Regions from separate parts of the Streptomyces sp. NPDC021019 genome, predicted to be linked through region 4. Evidence: riboswitches for the same ligand, from Rfam matches in the RefSeq annotation. Region 4 holds a riboswitch; each other region holds the start of a gene.

Region 1 (3,154 bases), on a different contig from region 4:
TACTCGTCGACGAGGACGTGGCGGAAGCGGCGGCGGTAGTGCTCGGCGACGTCCGGGAAGGCCTGGAGGAGGTGGACCGTCGTCATGATGATGTCGTCGAAGTCCAGAGCGTTGGCCTCGCGCAGGCGGGCCTGGTAGAGCGCGTACGCCTGGGCCAGGGTCTTCTCGAACCCGTCCATGGCCTGCCCGGCGAAGGTCTCCTCGTCGATGAGCTCGTTCTTGAGGTTGGAGACCTTGGCGGTGAAGGACTTCGGCGGAAACTGCTTCGGGTCCAGGTCGAGGTCGCGGCAGACCAGGGCCATCAGGCGCTTGGAGTCGGCGGCGTCGTAGATCGAGAACGACGAGGTGAAGCCGAGCTTCTTCGACTCGCGGCGCAGGATGCGGACGCACGCGCTGTGGAAGGTCATGACCCACATGGCGTTGGCGCGGGGGCCGACGAGCTGCTCGACGCGCTCCTTCATCTCGCCCGCGGCCTTGTTGGTGAAGGTGATCGCGAGGATCTGGCCGGGGTGCGTCCCGCGCTCGGCCAGCAGGTGGGCGATGCGGTGGGTGAGGACGCGGGTCTTGCCGGAGCCGGCTCCGGCGACGATGAGCAGCGGGGACCCGGCGTGCACGACGGCGGCGCGCTGCTCGGTGTTCAACCCGTCGAGCAGGGCGGCGGAGTCGATCACCGGGCGCGCGTGACCGTCACGGTAGTACCCGTCCCGGGGCGGCGGGGGCGCGTCGTAGACGCCCCCGAAGAGACCCTCCGGCACCGCTTCGGGCGCGTGGTCCTCGGGGGGCGGCGGGGGGCCGTCCTCCGCGGGCTGGAGGCCGGTCAGGAAACTGTCGTCAAAGAGGCTGCTCATCGCCTCCCGAGTCTAGGCGGCCGGACTGACAACCTTCCGCCGAAGGCGAGAAGGGGCCGCTCACACCACACCGCCACCCGTACGCACGGGGACCGGACGGCGACGTTCCGTGAAGGAGTGCCCGGTCGGAGGGGGTGCCGGACGCCCGATCCGGAAAGGTCACGAAAATGTATCGGGCATATCGCTCATCGTCCTTCCCAGCGGCGGTGCCGGTTGGCTAGCGTGCTCGATCAGGTGATCCGTACCTCCCTGAGGCGAACCACGCCTGACGGACACCTCTGCCGAATCCGTCCTGCCGCGCCGGTGGTTCGGAACCGGGGACCCACACGCAGCACCGGGGTGAATCGGTCCGTGCCCTCGCGTCCGGACCGTAGGACAGCCTTCCGTTCCGTCCGAACCCGACAGCTAACCCGGTAGGCGGTCCACGGAAGGAGATGCCGGTCTTGGCATCGCATCGCAAGCCGCGCACGAAGGTGCGCACCACCACCCCCGCCGTCGGGCTGACGACGGCCGCGCTCGCCTCCGTGACGCTGCTCTCCACGCAGAGCGCCACGGCCGCACCGGCGGAGCCGAAGCCCGCCATCGAGGAAGTGCGGAAGAAGGTCGACGCCCTGTACCGACAGGCGGGCACCGCGACCCAGGAGTACAACCGGGCCAAGGCCGCCTCCGCGTCCCAGCAGACGAAGGTCGACACGCTGCTCTCCGACGTGGCGAAGCGTGCCGAGAAGATCAACGAGGCGCGCCGGGCGCTGGGCTCCTACGCCGCGGCCCAGTACCGCAACGGGGGCATCGCGCCCGCGGCGACGTTCTTCCTGGCGGACAACCCGCAGGGGTACTTCGACCAGAGCCGGCTGATGGACCGGGCGACGGAACGGCAGCAGAAGGCCGTCGACGAGGTCCGTACGCAGCAGGCCTCGGCGGCGAAGAAGCGCGCGGAGGCGGTGAAGAGCCTGGAGACCCTCACCGAGACGCAGGCCACGCTCGCCTCCAGCAAGAAGGACGTGCAGACCAAGCTCACCGAGGCCCGGGGCCTGCTGTCGAGGCTGACCGCCGAGGAGAAGGCGCGGCTTGCGGAGCTGGAGCGCGAGAAGGAGGCCGAGGCGAAGGAGAAGGCGGCGAAGCTGGCCGCCCGGCAGGCCGCCGAGGCGAAGGAGAAGGCCGAGGCCGAGGAGAAGGCCCGCGAAGAGGCGGCGAAGGAGTCCGGCGGCGGTTCGGGTACGGGATCCGGTTCCGGTCCGGGAACGGATCCGGGCTCCGGCTCCGGCTCCGGTACGGACAGTGGTTACGCCGCCAAGGCGGAGAAGGTCCTGGCCTTCGCCCGCGCCCAGATCGGGAAGCCGTACGTGTGGGGCGCGTCGGGCCCCTCCAGTTACGACTGCTCGGGGCTGACGCAGGCGGCCTGGCGGGAGGCGGGTGTGACCCTGCCCCGGACGACCTGGGACCAGGTGGAGTTCGGGACGCGGGTCGCCACGTCCGACCTGCTCCCCGGAGACCTGGTCTTCTTCTACGACGACATCAGCCACGTCGGCATCTACAAGGGCGACGGAATGATGATCCACGCCCCGAAGCCGGGTGCGAACGTGCGCGAGGAATCGATCTACTCCATGCCGATCTACGGAAGCGTGCGCCCCGCGTAGGGCAGGCGCCCCGCGCGGGGCGTGCGCCCGGCCCGGAGCGGGCGCACGCTTCCGCGGACTCAGGTCCAGACCGTGGCGATGAAGATGTTGGCGGCCGTCAGTCCGCCGACCGCGGCGAACGCGCCCTTGTCCACCGTCTCGTCGTCCCGCTTGACGTAGACGAGGGCGAGGATCACGACCAGCAGCGCGAGCTTGATGCCGATCTTGACGTTGTTCACGGTCTGGTCGTCGGCCTGATTGAGCCCGACCAGGGCGACGCCGGTGACGAGCATGGTCAGCGCGCCGTGCAGCATGGCGGGAGTGAAGCGGGCGGTGCCCGCTCCCATGGCCTTCATCTGCGTCAGGAAGCCGCCCAGCAGGGAGGCGATGCCGATGATGTGCAGGGCGACGAAGACATTGATGAGTACGTCCATGGCTCCGGAGCCTAGCCAGGGCCAGGAGTGTGCCTTTCAGTGAGGCACACCTTCCTTGTGCGCTTCCTCTGGGAGGGAACACATTGCCCCGATATACGGGTGCACCGTGATCAACGGTGACCGATGACACGTCACATCAGGGCAATAGCAGTCATGGCGACTCTTTTCCCGGCACCGGGATTAGCGTCCTTCACGGACCCGCCGGTATCCCCCGGCGGACAGCCGACAGGAAGGATGCCGCCCCCGTGGCAGCGCA
Region 2 (3,154 bases), on a different contig from region 4:
GTCATCATCCGGCTCTTCGCCTACTTGGTGGCGGGCCACGTCATCGCGGGCTTCCTCTACCTGCTCTTCGTGGTGGCCGGGAGCAAGTGACAGCGGTCGGACGACCGCCCGCGCCGGACGGATCGCCTCCCGTCCGGGTCAGCCCAGGTCGAGCAGGCGCTCGCGCAGCCGCTCCCGGGTCTCGGGGGAGACGCCCAGTCCCTCCGACAGGTAGCGGTCCGTCGTTCCCCAGTTCTCCTCGATGGCCGTGAAGGCCGCCGCGAGGTAGGCGGGCCGCGCTCCGAAGAGCGGGTCCAGCAGCTCCAGCACCTCGGGAGACATGCCGGTGCCGGACGCGTCGGAGCGCTTCACGGCGTAGCGGCGGTGGAGGTCGTTCGACTTGAGGTAGTCCGCCTCGATCGCCTCCGGCTCCACGCCGACCGCCAGCAGGGCGACCGCGATCGAGAGACCGGCCCGGTCCTTGCCCGCCGCGCAGTGCATCAGGGCGGGGACGCTGTCCTCGGCCAGGGAGTGCAGCACCCGGCTGTGCTCGGCGGTGCGGTCCAGAATCGTCGCGCGGTACATCCGGATCATGCGGTCGACGCCCTTGCCGTGCGCGAGGACGGAGCGCAGCTGCTCGATGTTCCCGTCGCTCACCAGCCGCCAGAACTCCGCGCCGTCGGCCGGGTCCGAGAGCGGAATGCTGACATTGCGGACACCGGCCAGCTCGATGTCGTATCCGTCGAGCCGGTGGTCGGCGGAGTGGCGGAAGTCGAAGATCGTGTGCAGCCCGAGCCCGCCGAGGAAGACCGCGTCCTCGGCCGTGGCGTGCGCCAGGTGGCCGCTCCGGTAGAGCCGCCCGAAGGCGGTGCGCCGGCCGTCCGCGGTGGGGAGCCCGCCCACGTCGCGGAAGTTGCGGACTCCGGTCAGCGCGGTCTCTGTCGGCGGGACCTGCGGCACCTGTTGCGTCACGGTGGCTCCTGGGATCTCTGGCGTCGGCGCGGCTCGCCGGCGAGGGCGCTCCCGTGACGATACGACATCGATTCGACGGAAAATCATCACGGTCGCACCCCGGTGCGGAGTACCGGGGCCGCCGACCTGACCCGGCGTCAGCGGCGAAGCCGAGCGCATGTCCGTATTGGTGCATTTCGCAGAACATGCCCCGCTAATGGGGGAGATGGGATTTCGGAGGTGAGCGGGATCATATTCGTGACGGACCGTGGTGAGCTCGCCCCGGAGTATTCCCGTTGCCCGTACGGAAATCCAAGATCCGTCATCCACGGAGTGTGACGGGAAGTCCGGGGAGAAATTGAATCGATGATTCCGGTGAGCAACCGATGGCTTGTTCTGCTCGTCCTCGCTCGTTTACGGTCGCCGCAATCCGGACGGACCGCCTAATCCTGCCGCCGCCCGGAATTCGCACCCACCCACTCACGCGTGGCAGGAGCGGGGGAACCAGGTAAGCCGCCGGTCCGGAGCGATCCGGACCGGCTCGGGGTGAAGTCGCCGCAATGCGACCGGGCATCTCCAGCCCGAACCCGACAGCTCACCTCGCAGGCGCCGGAGAGGAACTTCCCATGCCCGCAAAGGGTAAGCACCGTCGTCCGAAGTCCGGCCCGATCTCCCGCGGCGTCCTCGTCGCCGGGACCGGCGGCGCCGCACTCGCCCTCCCGCTCATCGGCGCCACCGTCGCGAACGCGGCGGACCGGGCCGCTCCGGCGGCGAAGCCCGCCGCCGCCTCGGTCGCCGCCGCGCACACCGCCCCGGCCACCGCCCCCGCCGCGTCGAAGGCCGCCACGAAGACGTACGCCGTCGTCTCCGGCGACTACCTGGCGAAGATCGCGGCCGAGCACCGGCTCAAGGGCGGGTGGGAGAAGCTGTACCAGGACAACCGCTCCACCGTCGGCGAGAACCCCAGCCTGATCCACCCGGGCATGAAGCTGACCCTCGGCGCCAAGGGCTCCGCCCCGGCCGAGAAGTCCGCGGCTCCCGAGGCCGCCCCGAAGAAGGCCGCACCGGCGCCGAAGGCCGCGCCGAAGGAGGCCCCGAAGGCGGACAGCGTCTCCGCCGACGACTCCGAGGGCTCCGGCAGCCCGTCGCGGACCGGCTCCTCCGAGGCCACCGGCTCCGGCTGGTCCGCCCCGCTGGCCAGCGCCAACGTCACCACCCAGTACCGGGCTTCCGGCGCCAGCTGGTCCAGCGGCTACCACACCGGCTCGGACTTCCAGGCCTCCTCCGGCACCCCCGTACTCGCCATCGGCCCGGGCACCGTGGTCTCGGCCGGCAACAGCGGCTCCTACGGCAACGAGGTCGTCATCCAGCACGAGGACGGCATGTACTCCCAGTACGCCCACCAGTCCTCGCTCAACGTCTCCGTCGGTCAGACCGTCACCGGCGGACAGCAGATCGGCCTCTCCGGCTCCACCGGCAACTCCACCGGCCCGCACCTGCACTTCGAGGTCCGCACCGGCCCGAGCTACGGCTCGGACATCGACCCGATCGCGTACCTGCGTCAGCACGGCGTCTCCGTCTGACGTATCCGTCCGACCGGACGCGGCGAGAAGTGGTCGAGGGGCGGTGCGCGGCGGCGCACCGCCCCTCCGCTTATTCCGGCTTTACCAAAAACTGACCGGGTGGTCTATCTCACCACCCGTCAACCCCGTATTACGGTCGCGTAGGTCACATCGCACGATGCAGGATATGTGCTTGTGGCAGACGATTCGAGAAACAATCAGCAGCACACCATCGGGTCGTACGCGGCGATTGGCGACAGTTTCACCGAGGGCGTCGGCGACCCCGGCCCCGACGGGACCTATCTCGGCTGGGCGGACCGCTTCGCGGTGCTCCTCGCCGACCGGCTCCCGGCCCCCGACGGGGCGACCGGCCCCGAGGGCTCCCCGCACGGGAACTTCCGCTACGCCAATCTCGCCGTACGAGGACGTCTCCTCGACCAGATCGTCGAGGAGCAGATCCCGCGCGCCAAGGAACTGGCCCCCGACCTGGTCAGCTTCTGCGCGGGCGGCAACGACATCATCCGGCCCGGCACCGACCCCGACGACCTCGCCGAGCGCTTCGAGCGCGCGGTCGCCGACCTGAGCAACGCCGTCGGCACGGTCATGGTCACCACCGGCTTCGACACCCGGGGCGTTCCGGTGCTGCGCCACATGCGCGGAAA
Region 3 (3,154 bases), on a different contig from region 4:
CGTCCGACGGGCGGCGCACCGGGCGGTTCGTCCGGCTGCTTCCGGCCCTGCTGATCCTCGGCGGGCTGGTGCTCGACTCGCTGACTCCGCCCAACTTCACCGCGGTCCCCCTGTTCGTCGCGGCCCCGCTGATCGCCGCGCCGTTCTTCTCGAAGACCCGGACCGTCCGTACGGGGATCGCCGCGGTCCTCTCCGTCATCGCGATGCGGCTCTCCGACGGGACGACCACCCAGGTGGTCCCGATCATCGAGCTGATCACCGTGCTCACGGCCTCGGTGCTGGCCCTCGTCATCAACGGCGTCGTGCGGCGCGGCAACGAGCAGCTGGCCTCGGCCCGGGTCATCGCGGAGACCGCCATGCGGGCCGTGCTGCCGACCCCGGCCGAGCGGATCGGCGGACTCCAGGTGGCCGCGCGGTACGAGGCGGCCCAGGCGGACGAGTTCGTGGGCGGCGACCTGTTCGCCGTCGCGGACACCCCGTACGGCGTGCGTGTGGTCGTCGGCGACGTACGCGGCAAGGGGCTGGACGCCGTCGAGGCGGTGGCGGTGATCATCGGGGCGTTCCGGGAGGCGGCCGAGCAGGAGCGTTCGCTGGAGGGTGTCGCGCAGCGGCTGGAGCGGGCGCTGGCCCGGGAGGGGACGCGGCGGTACGGGCTGGACGCCATGGAGGGGTTCGTCACCGCCGTGCTGGCCGAGATCCCGCCCGGTTCGGCTTCGTTGCGCCTCGTCAACCGCGGTCACCCCGAGCCGATCCTGCTGCATGCCGACGGCGCCCTGGAGGTGCTGGCGCCCTCGGTGCCCGCCATGCCGCTGGGGATGGACCTGGGGGTGTGGCCGGACCGCTCCGACGAGTGGGCGATGCCCGCCGGGGCGACGCTCCTCGCCTTCACGGACGGCCTGTCCGAGGCCCGGGACCCGAACGGGGTCTTCTACGATCCGGCGGCCCGGCTGCGCGGCCGGATCTTCCCCGGTCCGGAGGAGCTGCTGTCGGCGCTGACGGACGACGTACGACTGCACACCGGTGGGCGGACCACGGACGACATGGCGCTCATCGCGGTCGGGCGGCCGGCGGAGGGGCAGCCCGTGCCCCGGACGACGGTGAAGATCGTGGGCCGGGGCGATGACGCCGGGCGATGACACGGTGCGTAGTCGAAGGGCGCCGCTCCGCATAACATTTGACACACCGTCAGAAAAAGTGATGTGGCTGAGTCGCGGTCAAGTCGCCCGATTGCGCCCGGTTGCCACCCGTACATCCCTGCCGTGCTCGTTAATGATCAACAGGAACAGCTTGGAATAGGGCCTGTCCGTCTATTAACGTTCGATAACGCAGCGCGGTCGTCACAGCCGTCGTCAGAGACGGCGCCGCGCGCGAGCGCCGAATCCCGCAAGGGAACCGGGGAACCACCTACATGGGGTGAATCGGACGCCTGCGTCTCGTGAGAGACGGAGGGGCCCGTAGGAGACCTTCCTGCTCCGAACCCGTCAGCTAACCCGGTAGGCGAGAAGGAAGGAAAGGAGTGCGCCCACGTGGCGTCCAACAAGCCTGCCCCTGAGGCCCCGTCACCCTTCCGTGCCGACATCTTCGGTGGCGAGGAGCGCACCTGGGAGGAGTGGAACCCCACCGCGGAGTCCATCCGTCCCGTGCGCGGCAAGCACCGCGTGGCCAAGCAGCGTGGTCTGGCCCGTAGCTCCACCGTCCTCGGAGTCGGTGTCATAGCGGCCGTCGGTGCGGGCGGTATGGCCACCGCGCAGGACAAGGCGCCGGTCTCCATCTCTCTTCCCGATTCCATCGTGGACAACCTCCCCGACGCCAAGTCCCTTCCCGGCGTCGGGTCTTTGATGTCCGACGAGGCGGAGCCCGCCCCGGTCGCCGCGTCCGCGCCGCTCACCACCGCCGGCCTCACCACCGCCGAGGCCGAGCAGGGCACCGACGCGGGCGAGGCGCTGCGCGCCCGCATCCTCCAGCAGGCCGAGCAGCAGCAGGCCAGCGCCGACGCCGAGGCCAGGGCCGCCGCCGAGAAGGCAGCGGCCGAGAGCGCCGCCGCCGAGGCCAAGAAGCAGCAGGACGAGGCCGAGGCCGCGGCCGCCGCGAAGAAGAAGGCGGCCAAGGAAGCGGCGGAGAAGAAGAAGGAGGCCGAGCGGCTGGCCAAGCTCGCCGCCAGCTTCTCCCTCCCCACCTTCTCGTACACGATCACCTCGACCTACGGTCAGTCCGGCGCGCTCTGGTCCTCGGGCCAGCACACAGGTCTCGACTTCGCCGGGTCGGCCGGTGCGCCGCTCAAGGCCGTGCACAGCGGCACGATCACGTCGGCCGGCTACTCCGGTTCGTACGGCTACCGCACGGTCCTCGAACTCGAGGACGGCACGGAGATCTGGTACGCCCACCAGTCCTCGATCGAGGTCTCCGTCGGTCAGAAGGTCACCACCGGCCAGACCATCGGCCGCATGGGCGACAGCGGCAACGTCACCGGCGTCCACCTCCACCTGGAGGTCCGCACCGCGGGCGGTTCCGCGATGGACCCGATGGCCTGGCTCAACAGCAAGGGCCTGAACGTCTGACCTCCCGGCCCCGCGGCTGACGTCCTTCGTCGCCGCCCCGCAACCCCGGCAGCCCTGACGCACACCCCCCGACGTCAGGGCTGCCGGTCTGTCCGGGGACGGTACGGTCCGGCGGGCGGCGGAATACCGTCGCCGCCCCGGCCCGTTGAACCTCCACATGACTTCTCCGCGCACCCTCGGCAGCTCCGACCTCCAGGTCTTCCCCCTCGCCCTCGGCGGCAACGTCTTCGGCTGGACGGCGGACGAGGACCAGTCCTTCGCCGTCCTGGACGCGTACGTCGCGGCCGGCGGCAACTTCATCGACACCGCCGACGCGTACTCCGCCTGGGTCGAGGGCAACGAGGGCGGTGAGTCGGAGACCGTCATCGGCAAGTGGCTCGCCTCCCGCTCCGACCGGTCCGACATCGTCGTCGCCACCAAGGCCGGCGCCCACCCCGACCACCGGGGCCTGGCCGCGGGCACCCTCAAGGGCGCGGCCGAGGCATCGCTGCGCCGCCTCGGCACCGACCACATCGACCTCTACTACACGCACTTCGACGACGAGACCGTCCCGGTCGAGGAGATCATCACCGCCCTCGACCAGTTGGTGAAGGAGG
Region 4 (3,154 bases):
TGGGCGCGCTGCTGATCAGCGGCCGTCCCGCCAGCTCGCCGACCGGCAGCCGCCCGGTGCCCTCGGAGAGCCGGTGGCCCACCGAGGCGACCAGCACCAGCTCCTCGACCAGCAGCGGTTCGACGAGAACGCCCGCCGACGGGGGATCGGTCGCCGCCGGTTCGTAGGCGTGGGTCAGGGCGAGGTCCACCTCGCCGGCGACCACCGCGGCGATGCCGCCCGGCGGTTCGTATTCGGCGACGGCCAGCTCGACCTCCGGATGGGCCCGCCGGAACGCGCTCAGGACCGGCGGCAGCAGATGGATCCCGGCCGTCGTGAACGTCCCCACCCGCAGCCTGCCGCCCGAGAGCCCGGCCAGCTGAGCCAGCTCGTGCCGAGCCTGGTCCAGCTCGTCCAGGACCCGCCGGGCCCGCTGCGCCAGCAGCTCGCCCGCCGCGGTCAGCCGCGCCCCGCGGTGGTGGCGCACCAGCAGTGCCGCCCCGGCCTCCCGCTCCAGTTTGGCCAGCTGCTGGGAGAGCGCGGGCGCGGTGTAGCCGAGGCGGGCGGCGGCCCGGGTGATCGATCCGGCCTCCGCGACCGCCACGAGCGCCGCGAGCCGTGTCGGGTCGTACATCAAAGCGTTCCTTTAGGCAGACCCAGAAGATTGCAAGTACACGCTAAAGGCTCCGCCGGTCCAAGGTGGACCCATGGACGCACAACTGATCGCCTTCACCGGGGTCGCCGCCGGCATGGTCGCGCTGCCCGGCGCCGACTTCACCGTCGTCGTACGCAACGCCCTGGCCTCGCGCACCGCGGGCCTGGCCACCGCGTTCGGCGTCGCCGGAGGACTGCTGGTGCACACCGCGCTCGCGGTCGCCGGACTCGCCGCGGTGCTGGTGACCATGCCGGTGCTCTTCCGTACCGTCCAGTTGCTCGGTGGTGCGTACGTGCTCTACCTCGGGATCAGCGCGCTGTACGCGATCCGCCGCCGGCCCTCTCGGGACAGCTCCGGCTCACCCGCCGCCACGCGGGAGGACGAGCCGGGGCGGCCCGCGACCGGGGAGTTCGGACGCGCGCTGCGCCAGGGGTTCCTGACCAACGCGCTCAACCCGAAGGCCCCGGTCCTCTTCCTCAGCCTGCTGCCCCAGTTCGTGCCCCACGGTCAGCCGCCGCTGCCCAGGACCCTGCTGCTCGCGGCCCTGGTGGTCGTGCTGGCGCTGATCTGGTTCCCGGCCGTCGTCCTGCTCGTGGACCGGCTGGGCCGGTGGCTGCGCCGCCCGCGTACCGCCCGCGCCATCGAGGGCGGCAGCGGTGTGGCGCTCACCGGTCTGGGACTCGCCCTGGTCACCGGCCCCCTGCTGCGCTGAGGGCGCGGTGGCCGTCGCGGACGGCGGACAGCCCAGGGCGGGCCGGGCCGTCCGCACGGAAAGAGCGTCCGGCCGGTGGGTCAGCGGACCCGTCCGTACCAGACGCTCTTGGACCAGATCTTGGCCAGTCTCACCACGTCCCCCGATTTGGGGGAGTGCCAGATCTTCCCGGCCCCGGCGTAGATGCCCACGTGGTAGACGCTGCGCCCCGAATGGAAGAAGACGAGGTCGCCGCGTTTGCGCTGCGACTTCCCGATGTGGCGGGTCTTGTTGTACTGCTGCTGTGCCGTGCGGGGAAGCTTCTTGCCGGCCTTCTTGAACGAATAGACCGTCAGCCCCGAACAGTCGAAGCGGCTGGGACCGGCCGCTCCGTACTTGTAGGGGGCCCCCTTCTTCGACGCGGCGACCTTCAGGGCCTTCGTCGCGTGGGTGGCGGCCTCGGCATCGCTCACCAGACCGGGCGCCAGCATCGAGGACGTCACGGCCAGGGTGAGTACCGAGGCCGTACCGACCCGGGCGAACAGAGACGGGACATGAACCTGCGCAGACATGCGCAACCCTTCGTCAGCCGCCTGTGAAGGATGACCTGTCGGGTTCGGGCTGGCGAAGTTGCCCGGCCGCTGTCGCGGCTTCACCCCGAGGGCTTCCCGGTCTCCCGGGCGGCCCGTTGTGCTCGGGTCCTCCACTCCTGCCGATCCACTCCTGTCGACCAGTCATCCGGGCGGCGGCAGGACTCGGCGTCCGCCCGGACCGCCCCGCCGCGGTGGCGGGGGCTTGTCGTCCCAGGGATCTTGACTCACCCGGTGCCGGATTTCCGAGCTGAAACAGCGGTTTGTGAGTCTCCTCACCACTGATCCATTCGGGTGGACAGGTCGGATTCAGGCTCGCCCACGAGCCGGGCGGACACCCTCGTACCAGCGACGAAAGGGCGCATTTCGAGTACGGACCGCGCACCGAACGCAAGTTGAGCCGTCGCTCGGGCGGGTGATCGTCTACGCCGAACGAGCGAGACGAATCGGTCCCGGGGCCGGGCGTGTCGTGCGCGGGGCCGACCGGCCCGCTCCCGTGACGCGCTCCCCCGCGCGGGGCAGGTCAGTTCACGGGCGGCGGCATCGCGACCCGGCCCGCCCGGCGCTCCCCGTCCAGGACGCGCAGGGCCCGCGCCAGGGTGGCGGCGTGGATCCGCGACTCGCCGCGCTCGTGCATCAGGGCCAGGGCGTCGCGCAGCGTGGCCGCCCGGGAGGCCAGGGCCTGGGCGGCCCGCAGCGCGCTGTAGGTGTCGCTGCCACGGGCCGGGTTGATCCGGCCCACCTGGTCGAGCACGGCCAGATAGCAGTCGACGAACTCGCCCTCGGCCCGGGTCAGTGCGGGCAGGGGCGGGAAGTCGGTTGGCTCCATCGGCGTCTCACCTCGCGTCGTGCGGCGGCCGGGAGAGTCAGCGGTTCTCCATGACGTGGTCGACCAGCCCGTTGGCGAGGGCGGCCCTGGCGTCGAGGATGGTGTCGCGCTCGATGTCGGCGGTGACCTGCTCCGCGGTCCGGCCCGTGTCCCGGACCAGCATGGCCGCGAACATCTCGCGGGTGCGCACCAGTTCGCGCGCGTGGATCTCCAGGTCGGACGGCTGGCCCCGCATCGGTTCCTCCATCGCGGGCTGCTGAATGACTACCCGCGCGCCGGGCAGTGCATGTCGGCGCCCCTTCGCCCCGGCCGCCAGCAGGGCCGCCGCGTATGAGCCCGCCTGCCCCAGACAGAAGGTCTCCACCTCGCAGGTCAGGAACCGCATGGTGTCGTAGACCGCCGCCATCGCC

Evidence for each region. A riboswitch is a leader RNA that binds a small molecule or an ion and turns the genes downstream of it on or off. The one in region 4 is predicted to bind cyclic di-AMP.
Region 1: it holds a riboswitch for cyclic di-AMP, as region 4 does, so the genes downstream of both, ACH4RG_RS06195 (NlpC/P60 family protein) here and ACH4RG_RS31940 (C40 family peptidase) in region 4, are expected to answer to the same signal.
Region 2: it holds a riboswitch for cyclic di-AMP, as region 4 does, so the genes downstream of both, ACH4RG_RS18910 (peptidoglycan DD-metalloendopeptidase family protein) here and ACH4RG_RS31940 (C40 family peptidase) in region 4, are expected to answer to the same signal.
Region 3: it holds a riboswitch for cyclic di-AMP, as region 4 does, so the genes downstream of both, ACH4RG_RS35750 (M23 family metallopeptidase) here and ACH4RG_RS31940 (C40 family peptidase) in region 4, are expected to answer to the same signal.

What each region holds. Positions count from the first base shown of each region.
Region 1 is NZ_JBIRQR010000001.1:1,313,670-1,316,823, reverse strand. It holds gene pcrA (DNA helicase PcrA) at 1-848, opposite strand, end outside; cyclic di-AMP (ydaO/yuaA leader) riboswitch at 1,118-1,284, shown strand; gene ACH4RG_RS06195 (NlpC/P60 family protein) at 1,283-2,485, shown strand; gene ACH4RG_RS06190 (hypothetical protein) at 2,545-2,898, opposite strand; gene ACH4RG_RS06185 (NlpC/P60 family protein) at 3,144-3,154, shown strand, end outside.
Region 2 is NZ_JBIRQR010000003.1:326,373-329,526, forward strand. It holds gene ACH4RG_RS18900 (DUF6126 family protein) at 1-90, shown strand, start outside; gene ACH4RG_RS18905 (tyrosine-protein phosphatase) at 139-951, opposite strand; cyclic di-AMP (ydaO/yuaA leader) riboswitch at 1,394-1,554, shown strand; gene ACH4RG_RS18910 (peptidoglycan DD-metalloendopeptidase family protein) at 1,557-2,513, shown strand; gene ACH4RG_RS18915 (SGNH/GDSL hydrolase family protein) at 2,688-3,154, shown strand, end outside.
Region 3 is NZ_JBIRQR010000012.1:83,081-86,234, forward strand. It holds gene ACH4RG_RS35745 (PP2C family protein-serine/threonine phosphatase) at 1-1,136, shown strand, start outside; cyclic di-AMP (ydaO/yuaA leader) riboswitch at 1,363-1,515, shown strand; gene ACH4RG_RS35750 (M23 family metallopeptidase) at 1,527-2,558, shown strand; gene ACH4RG_RS35755 (aldo/keto reductase) at 2,716-3,154, shown strand, end outside.
Region 4 is NZ_JBIRQR010000008.1:201,385-204,538, reverse strand. It holds gene ACH4RG_RS31950 (LysR family transcriptional regulator) at 1-613, opposite strand, end outside; gene ACH4RG_RS31945 (LysE family translocator) at 687-1,346, shown strand; gene ACH4RG_RS31940 (C40 family peptidase) at 1,427-1,897, opposite strand; cyclic di-AMP (ydaO/yuaA leader) riboswitch at 1,901-2,086, opposite strand; gene ACH4RG_RS31935 (hypothetical protein) at 2,439-2,744, opposite strand; gene ACH4RG_RS31930 (ATP-dependent Clp protease proteolytic subunit) at 2,782-3,154, opposite strand, start outside.